One region of the Streptomyces sp. NPDC086077 genome, then DNA from elsewhere that is predicted to be linked to it. Evidence: riboswitches for the same ligand, from Rfam matches in the RefSeq annotation. Region 1 holds a riboswitch; the other holds the start of a gene.
What was found. Region 1 has a riboswitch for S-adenosylmethionine ahead of thrC (threonine synthase). Riboswitches for the same ligand answer to the same signal wherever they lie in the genome.

Region 1 (3,810 bases):
GGGCGTGCGCCGGAACGCGTCGACCGCGGCTGAATGTATCTGTCCAACTGCCGTCTGCAACAGGTCAATCGGACGAGAAATCTGGGCGTCGGCGGTCGGTAATTTGCGGAGAATTCGCCCGGATTCAGGGCAAGTCGGGCTCCATAAAAGGAATGAAAGACGTAAAAGAGCCACACACTTTGGCTACTTCTCATCGCATCGGAGCCGGAACTCATATGCGCCCGGCATGTGGAGCCGCGACGCGTTCCCCAACTCTACCGCGCTCAACCACACTGAATTGCCCCCTCCGCTTCTCTCACGGAGGGGGCAGCTCGATGAACATTGAGTAACCTGAGTTACTCACGGTAATGCGAGGGCGTTTCAGCGGGCCGTTCAGCCGCCGGCGACCGCCGGGATGATGGACACGCCGGCACCGTCCGGAGTGGCCGTCTCCAGGCCCTGCTCGAAGCGGACGTCGTCGTCGTCGACGTACACGTTGACGAACCGCCGCAGCCTGCCCTGGTCGTCCAGGACCCGGGCGGCGATACCGGTGTGGTTCTTCTCCAGATCGGCGATCACCTCACCGAGGTTCGCCCCCTCGGCGGGGACCTCGGCCTGGCCGCCGGTGTAGGTGCGCAGGATCGTGGGGATGCGGACGGTGACGCTCACGTTGAAACCTCCGGTGGAATGACAGACCTGGGGGCAGGGGAACCGCGCGGCCGGCCCCCGCCGGCCCGCAGCATGACGGTTCAGACGAGTCCGGCCTCGCGGAACGACTCCAGGCTGGGCCGGATGGTGGCCGTCAGACCCGTACCCGCCACCGCGTCCAGCGTCTTCAGACCGTCCCCGGTGTTCAGCACGACGGTCGTCAGTGACGGGTCCAGCACGCCGAGTTCGACCAGCTTGCGCGTGACCCCGACGGTCACCCCGCCCGCTGTCTCGGCGAAGATCCCCTCGGTCCGCGCGAGCAGCTTGATCGCGTCCACGATCTGCTCGTCCGTCACGTCCTCCACCGCGCCGCAGGTGCGCCGCGCGATGTCCAGCACGTACGGCCCGTCGGCCGGGTTGCCGATGGCCAGCGACTTGGCGATGGTGTGCGGCTTCTGCGGCCGGACGACGTCGTGCCCCGACTTGAACGCGGTCGACACCGGCGAGCAGCCCTCCGCCTGCGCCCCGAAGATCTTGTACGGCCGGTCCTCGACGAGCCCGAGCTCGATCAGCTCCTGCAGCCCCTTGTCGATCTTCGTGAGCTGGGAGCCGGAGGCGATCGGCACCACGATCTGGTCGGGCAGCCGCCAGCCGAGCTGCTCGCAGATCTCGTACGCCAGGGTCTTGGACCCCTCCGCGTAGTACGGCCGCAGGTTGACGTTGACGAAACCCCAGCCCTCGCCTGCCGGGTCGCCGATCAGCTCGGAGCAGAAACGGTTCACGTCGTCGTAGTTGCCCTCGATGCCGACGAGTTCGCCGCCGTAGACCGCGGCCATGACGACCTTGCCCTGCTCCAGGTCGTGCGGGATGAACACGCAGGAGCGGAAGCCGGCCCGGGCGGCGGCGGCGCCGACGGCGCCCGCGAGGTTGCCGGTGGACGAGCAGGAGAGGGTGGTGAAGCCGAAGGCCCGAGCGGCCTCCAGGGCCTGGGCGACCACCCGGTCCTTGAAGGAGTGGGTCGGGTTGCCGGAGTCGTCCTTGACGAACAGCTTGCCGGGCTCGACGCCGAGTTCACCCGCGAGACGGTCGGCCCGGACCAGCTCGGTCCAGCCGGGGTTCAGGTTCGGCTTGCCGGCCACGTCGGCCGGGACGGGCAGCAGCGGGGCGTAACGCCAGATGTTCGCCGGGCCCGCCTCGATGCGCTTGCGGAGCTCCTCGGCGTCGTACGCGGAGAAGTCGTATGCGACCTCCAGCGGGCCGAAACACTCCTCGCAGGCGAAGACCGGGCCGAGCGGAACACGGTGGCCGCATTCGCGGCAGGACAGCGCCGCGGCGGGACCGAGGTCGACGGTGGAGTTGCTGGTGCTGCCTTCAACAGTCTGCACAGCCATGTGAGGCGAGGCCCTTTCTCCTCATCTTCCTCACGACGCATCTCGCCGTGAGACGGAATTGGCACCTTCCCTAGCCGGGAGCCTCGCGGAACGATCAAGAACGATCTACGAGAACCGACTGGAGGGTTGCCGGGGCTTCAACGGGCCGTTTCCCTCTGCCCCTCTGGATGAGCTGTATGTGGTTGTTGTGCGGTGGTGAGAGCCGACGACCCCCGACATGCGATGGTCACCAGCGTTGTTCAAGACTGTAACCGAAGGCCAGGACAGTTGAGATAGTCGTCCGAACCGCGAGATGGATCACAGAACGGGTCCGCTCGCCGAGAGAACGCAGAGGAGCACCGGACTGTGCTGGAGGAAGTCGAGCGCTGGCTGAGCACCCGCTCCTGGTCGCTGGCCGACCGTCCGCTCCACAAGATCCTGGCCGCGAAGCGCGGCACGGGCCAGTCGATCAGTGTCGTGCTGCCCGCGCTCAACGAGGAGGAGACCGTCGGCGACATCGTCGCCGCGATCCGGCACGACCTCATGGAACAGGTCCCGCTGGTCGACGAGGTCGTCGTGGTCGACTCCGGCTCGACCGACCGCACCTCCGAGGTGGCGGCCGCGGCGGGCGCCCGGGTGGCGCACCGCGACGCGATACTCGCGCGCATCCCGCCCGTCCCCGGCAAGGGCGAGGTGCTGTGGCGCTCCCTGCTCGTCACCCGCGGCGACATCGTCTGCTTCATCGACGCGGACCTGAGGGAGTTCTCCTCGGACTTCGTCACGGGCATCGTCGGCCCGCTGCTCACCGACCCCGACATCGCCCTCGTGAAGGGGATGTACGACCGCCCCCTGGGCAACGCGGCCGGGCAGGGCGGCCGGGTGACCGAGCTGATGGCCCGCCCGCTGCTGAACCTGCACTGGCCGCAGCTGGCCGGCTTCGTCCAGCCGCTCGGCGGCGAGTACGCGGCCCGGCGCTCACTGCTGGAGCAGCTGCCGTTCCCGGTCGGGTACGGCGTGGAGCTGGGCATGCTGGTGGACTCCCTGCATCTGGTCGGGCTCGACGCCCTCGCCCAGGTGGACGTCGGGGTGCGCAAGCACCGGCACCAGGACGGGCAGGCGCTGGGCCGGATGGCGGCGGCGATCTACCGCACGGCCCAGCTGCGGCTGGCCCGCGGCCAGCTCGTCCGCCCCTGCCTCACCCAGTTCGAGCGGGTGGAGGACGGGTTCGAGCCGCGGACGTACTCCGTGGACACGGAGGAGCGGCCACCGATGGTGGAGATCGCGGAGTACGCGGCCCGGAAGGTGGCCTGACCGTGGGATACGGCTGTATACGGTCCCGTTTCGGGCTCGAACCGTACGTTTGAGCGGATCAGGAGAGGGCTAGGTTGAGGCGTATGGCTTCGACGTACGGTCCTGCGCAGGTACTGGTCGCCTCCAACCGGGGCCCGGTCTCGTACGAGGTGCGTGACGACGGCTCGCTGCACGCCAAACGTGGTGGCGGCGGACTCGTCTCCGGCCTCTCCGCGATCGGCCCGGACGCCGGCGCGCTGTGGGTGTGCTCCGCCCTCGGCGACGGCGACCGCGAGGCGGTGCGGCGCGGCGTCGGGGAGTCGGGCGTGCGGATGCTGGACATCGCGGCCGACGTGCACGCCGACGCGTACAACGGCGTCGCCAACTCCGTGCTGTGGTTCGTGCACCACATGCTGTACCAGACGCCTCTGGAGCCGGTCTTCGACGCGCAGTTCCGGCGGCAGTGGGCGTCGTACGAGGCCTACAACCGCTCGTTCGCCGAGGCGCTGGCCCAGGAGGCCGC
Region 2 (3,810 bases), on a different contig from region 1:
GTTCCTCGGCGTGATCGCCGTGTACCCCTTCATCGAGTCGTGGGTCACCGGCGACAAGCGCGAGCACCACATCCTGGACCGCCCGCGCAACGCCCCGACCCGTACGGCCTTCGGCGTCGCCTGGGTCACCGGCTACATGATCATGCTGATCGGTGGTGGCAACGACATCATCGCCACGCACTTCCATCTGTCGATCAACGCGGTCACCTGGTTCGTCCGGATCGGCTTCTTCGCCGGACCGGTCCTCGCCTTCGTCGTCACCAAGCGGATCTGCCTCGGCCTGCAGCGCCGGGACAAGGACAAGGTGCTGCACGGGCGGGAGACCGGCACCATCAAGCGTCTGCCGCACGGTGAGTTCATCGAGGTCCACGAGCCGCTCAGCCAGGAGGCGCTGTACACGCTCACGGCACACGAGCAGTACCAGCCGGCCGAGATCGGCCCGGCGGTCGACGAGAACGGCGTCGAGCGCAAGGTGACGGGCACCGAGAAGCTGCGCGCCAAGCTCAGCAACTCCTACTACGGTGAGGACGCCCAGATCCCCAAGCCCACCGTCGATGAGTACAAGGAGATCACGAGCGGCCACGGCCACCACTGATCGCCGCACTCGCCACGCCACGGCGAAGGGCCCCGTCCGATGTTCGGACGGGGCCCTTCGCCGTGCCCGGGGCTGGATAGGGTGGACCCAGTTCGAGACACGTGTCCCGTACGACGGGACTGGACCAGGAGCGGCTCATGAGCGCTGTGACCCCCGCTGGAGGCGACACCGCGGCGGGCCGCTCCTGGCCCGCCCTGCTGAACGGCTTGCTGGACGGCCGTGACCTGAGCGCCGACGACACCGCTTGGGCGATGGACCTGATCATGCGGGGCGAGGCGACGGACGCGCAGATCGCCGGCTTCGCGGTGGCGCTGCGGGCCAAGGGCGAGACCGTCGAGGAGATCAGCGGGCTCGTGCGCACGATGTACGAGCACGCGAACGTCATCGAGGTGCCGGGCGAGACGGTCGACATCGTCGGGACCGGCGGCGACGGCGCGAAGACGGTGAACATCTCCACCATGTCGGCGATCGTCATCGCCGGTACGGGCGCGAAGGTCGTCAAGCACGGCAACCGGGCCGCGTCCTCCGCCTCCGGGGCCTCCGACGTGCTGGAGAAGCTGGGCGTCAACCTGCAGCTGACACCGCGGCGGGTCGCCGAGGTCGCCGAGGAGGCGGGGATCACCTTCTGCTTCGCGGTGAAGTTCCACCCGGCGCTGCGTCATGTGGCCGCCGCGCGAGGCCAGTTGGGCATCCGGACGACGTTCAACTTCCTGGGCCCGCTGACCAACCCGGCGAAGGTCAAGGCGCAGGCGGTGGGTGTCGCGGACCTCCGGATGGCGCCGATCGTCGCCGGTGTCTTCGCCGGGCGCGGCAACTCCTCGCTGGTCTTCCGCGGCGACGACGGCCTGGACGAGCTGACGACCACGTCGACGTCGCGGGTGTGGGTTGTCCGCGACGGCAAGGTGACCGAGGAGGCCTTCGACCCGCGCGACGTCGGCCTCGACCTGGTGCCGGTTCAGGCGCTGCGCGGCGCGGACGCCTCGTACAACGCCGAGGTCGCCCGGCGCCTGCTGGACGGCGAGCCGGGCCCCGTACGGGACGCGGTGCTGCTGAACGCCGCGGCGGCGCTGGTGGCGCTGGAGCCCGGCGACGGGCCGCTGGCCGAGCAGATCGGCGCCGGGATGGCGAGGGCGGCGGAGGCGATCGACTCGGGTGCCGCCAGGCGGGTGCTGGACCGCTGGGTGGCGGCGAGCAACGCCTGAGGCCGCCTGCGGTGACGCGGGGCGCGGTCCGGATTCTGGACCGCGCCTTGCGAGCCGAAGATCATGTGGCAGGATGCTGTACCAGGTCATGAGCGACAGCTGAAAGGCCCCGGCCGGCTGTCCGGCAACCCTCCGTCCGTGGCGGGGTGCCCCGGGTGAAGACCAGGTCGTAGGCAGTGAGGCCTACGACAAGCGCGGACCCCTCGCGTCACCAGGGGTCCTGGTCGTCGAGGGAGCCTTCCGTGAGCCAGCGAATGCGATAGGGCCGCAGAGCCCCGCCTCCGCATACCCCTTTCTCTCCACCCCCGCGCTCGAGCGTGTCGCTCGCGTGGTGGTGTCCGTCTGTCTCACGGGAGTACACCCATGTCCGTCGCCACCGCTGCCGCCGACCAGTCCGTTTGTGCCCCGCTGCCCGTTCTGGGCCGGGATGTGACCGTCCCGCTCGTCACCGGGGGCGAGGTCACCTACGCGGCCCTCGACTACGCGGCCAGCGCCCCCGCCCTCCAGCGCGTCTGGGACGACGTGGCGGCCTACGCGCCGTACTACGGCAGCGTCCACCGCGGTGCCGGCTACCTCTCCCAGCTGTCCACCGACCTCTTCGAGAACGCCCGCAGGACCGTCGCCGAGTTCCTCGACTGCCGTGACGACGACCAGGTGATCTTCACCCGGGCCACCACCGACTCGCTCAACCTGCTCGCCGGCGCCCTTCCCGCCGGCTGCCAGGTCTTCGTCTTCGAGACCGAGCACCACGCCTCCCTGCTGCCCTGGCGGGACGCCGACGTCACCTACCTCGACGCCCCGCGCACCCCGCGGCAGGCGGTGCGGACCCTGGAGCGCGCGCTGGCCGGGCGCGGGTCCCGGGGCCCGGCCCTGGTCTGCGTCACCGGCGCCTCCAACGTCACCGGCGAACTGTGGCCCGTACGGGAGCTCGCCGCGGCCGCGCACGCGCACGGCGCCCGGATCGTGCTGGACGCCGCCCAGCTCGCGCCGCACCACCCGGTCTCCGTGCGGGAGCTGGACGTCGACTGGGTGGCCTTCTCCGGGCACAAGCTGTACGCCCCGTTCGGCTCCGGCGTGCTGGCCGGCCGGGCCGACTGGCTGCGCGAGGCCGAGCCGTACCTCGCGGGCGGCGGTGCCAGCCGCACGGTCGCCCGGCGTGCCGACGGCGGCGTCGACGTGGAGTGGCACGACAGCGCCGCCCGGCACGAGGCGGGCTCCCCGAACGTGATCGGCGCCTACGCCGTCGCCTCGGCCTGCAAGGCCCTCGCCGAGGCCGGATACGACGCCCTGGTCGCCCGGGAACAGCACCTGATCCGCAAGGTCCGCGACGGCCTCGCCGGGGTGCCCGAGGTCCGGATCCTGTCCCTGTTCGGCGACGACGCCCCCCGCGTCGGGGTGCTCTCCTTCGTCGTCGAGGGCTGGAACAGCTCGCACTTCGCCGCCGCCCTGTCCGCCGAGTACGGCATCGGCGTCCGCGACGGGCTCTTCTGTGCCCACCCCCTCGTCCGTACGCTGCTGGGCGGCGACCCGCAGACCCAGGGCGAGTGCGGTGCCCCCGAGGCGGCTCCCGGCGAGAAGTCGCTGAACGCCGTCCGGGTGAGCTTCGGCGCGGGGACGCCGGACGAGCATGTCGAGCGGTTCGTCGGGGCGGTGCGGGAACTGGTCCGGGACGGCGCGAAGTGGAACTACCGCACGGTGGAAGGGCGTTGCGTCCCCGCCGTGTGATCCCGCTGTGTGATCCCGCTGTGTGATCCCGCCGTGTGATCCCGCCGTGTGATCCCGCCGTGTGATCCCGCCGCGCTTGCGGGGGGATCGCCACCGCGCGGTTCGACGCCTAGGGGCGGTGTCCGCGGGCTAGCTGTCCAGCCCGATCGCGAACGCCGCCTCCAGGTCGTGCTGGGAGTACGTACGGAACGCCACGTGGGTGTCCGTCGCCTCCACGCCGGCGATCTTGCTGATGCTGCCGGGAATGACGTCGGCGAGGTTCTCGTGCTGCTTCACCCGGACCATGGC

Region 2: it holds a riboswitch for S-adenosylmethionine, as region 1 does, so the genes downstream of both, AB0O67_RS10920 (aminotransferase class V-fold PLP-dependent enzyme) here and thrC (threonine synthase) in region 1, are expected to answer to the same signal.

The regions. Positions count from the first base shown of each region.
Region 1 covers NZ_JBFBJT010000203.1:163-3,972, forward strand. The annotation lists gene AB0O67_RS34205 (MoaD/ThiS family protein) at 373-648, opposite strand; gene thrC (threonine synthase) at 729-2,018, opposite strand; SAM riboswitch class I at 2,037-2,192, opposite strand; gene AB0O67_RS34215 (glucosyl-3-phosphoglycerate synthase) at 2,364-3,308, shown strand; gene AB0O67_RS34220 (trehalose-6-phosphate synthase) at 3,392-3,810, shown strand, end outside.
Region 2 covers NZ_JBFBJT010000027.1:7,256-11,065, forward strand. The annotation lists gene AB0O67_RS10910 (cytochrome bc complex cytochrome b subunit) at 1-595, shown strand, start outside; gene trpD (anthranilate phosphoribosyltransferase) at 733-1,797, shown strand; SAM riboswitch class IV at 1,882-1,998, shown strand; gene AB0O67_RS10920 (aminotransferase class V-fold PLP-dependent enzyme) at 2,161-3,522, shown strand; gene AB0O67_RS10925 (Lrp/AsnC ligand binding domain-containing protein) at 3,652-3,810, opposite strand, start outside.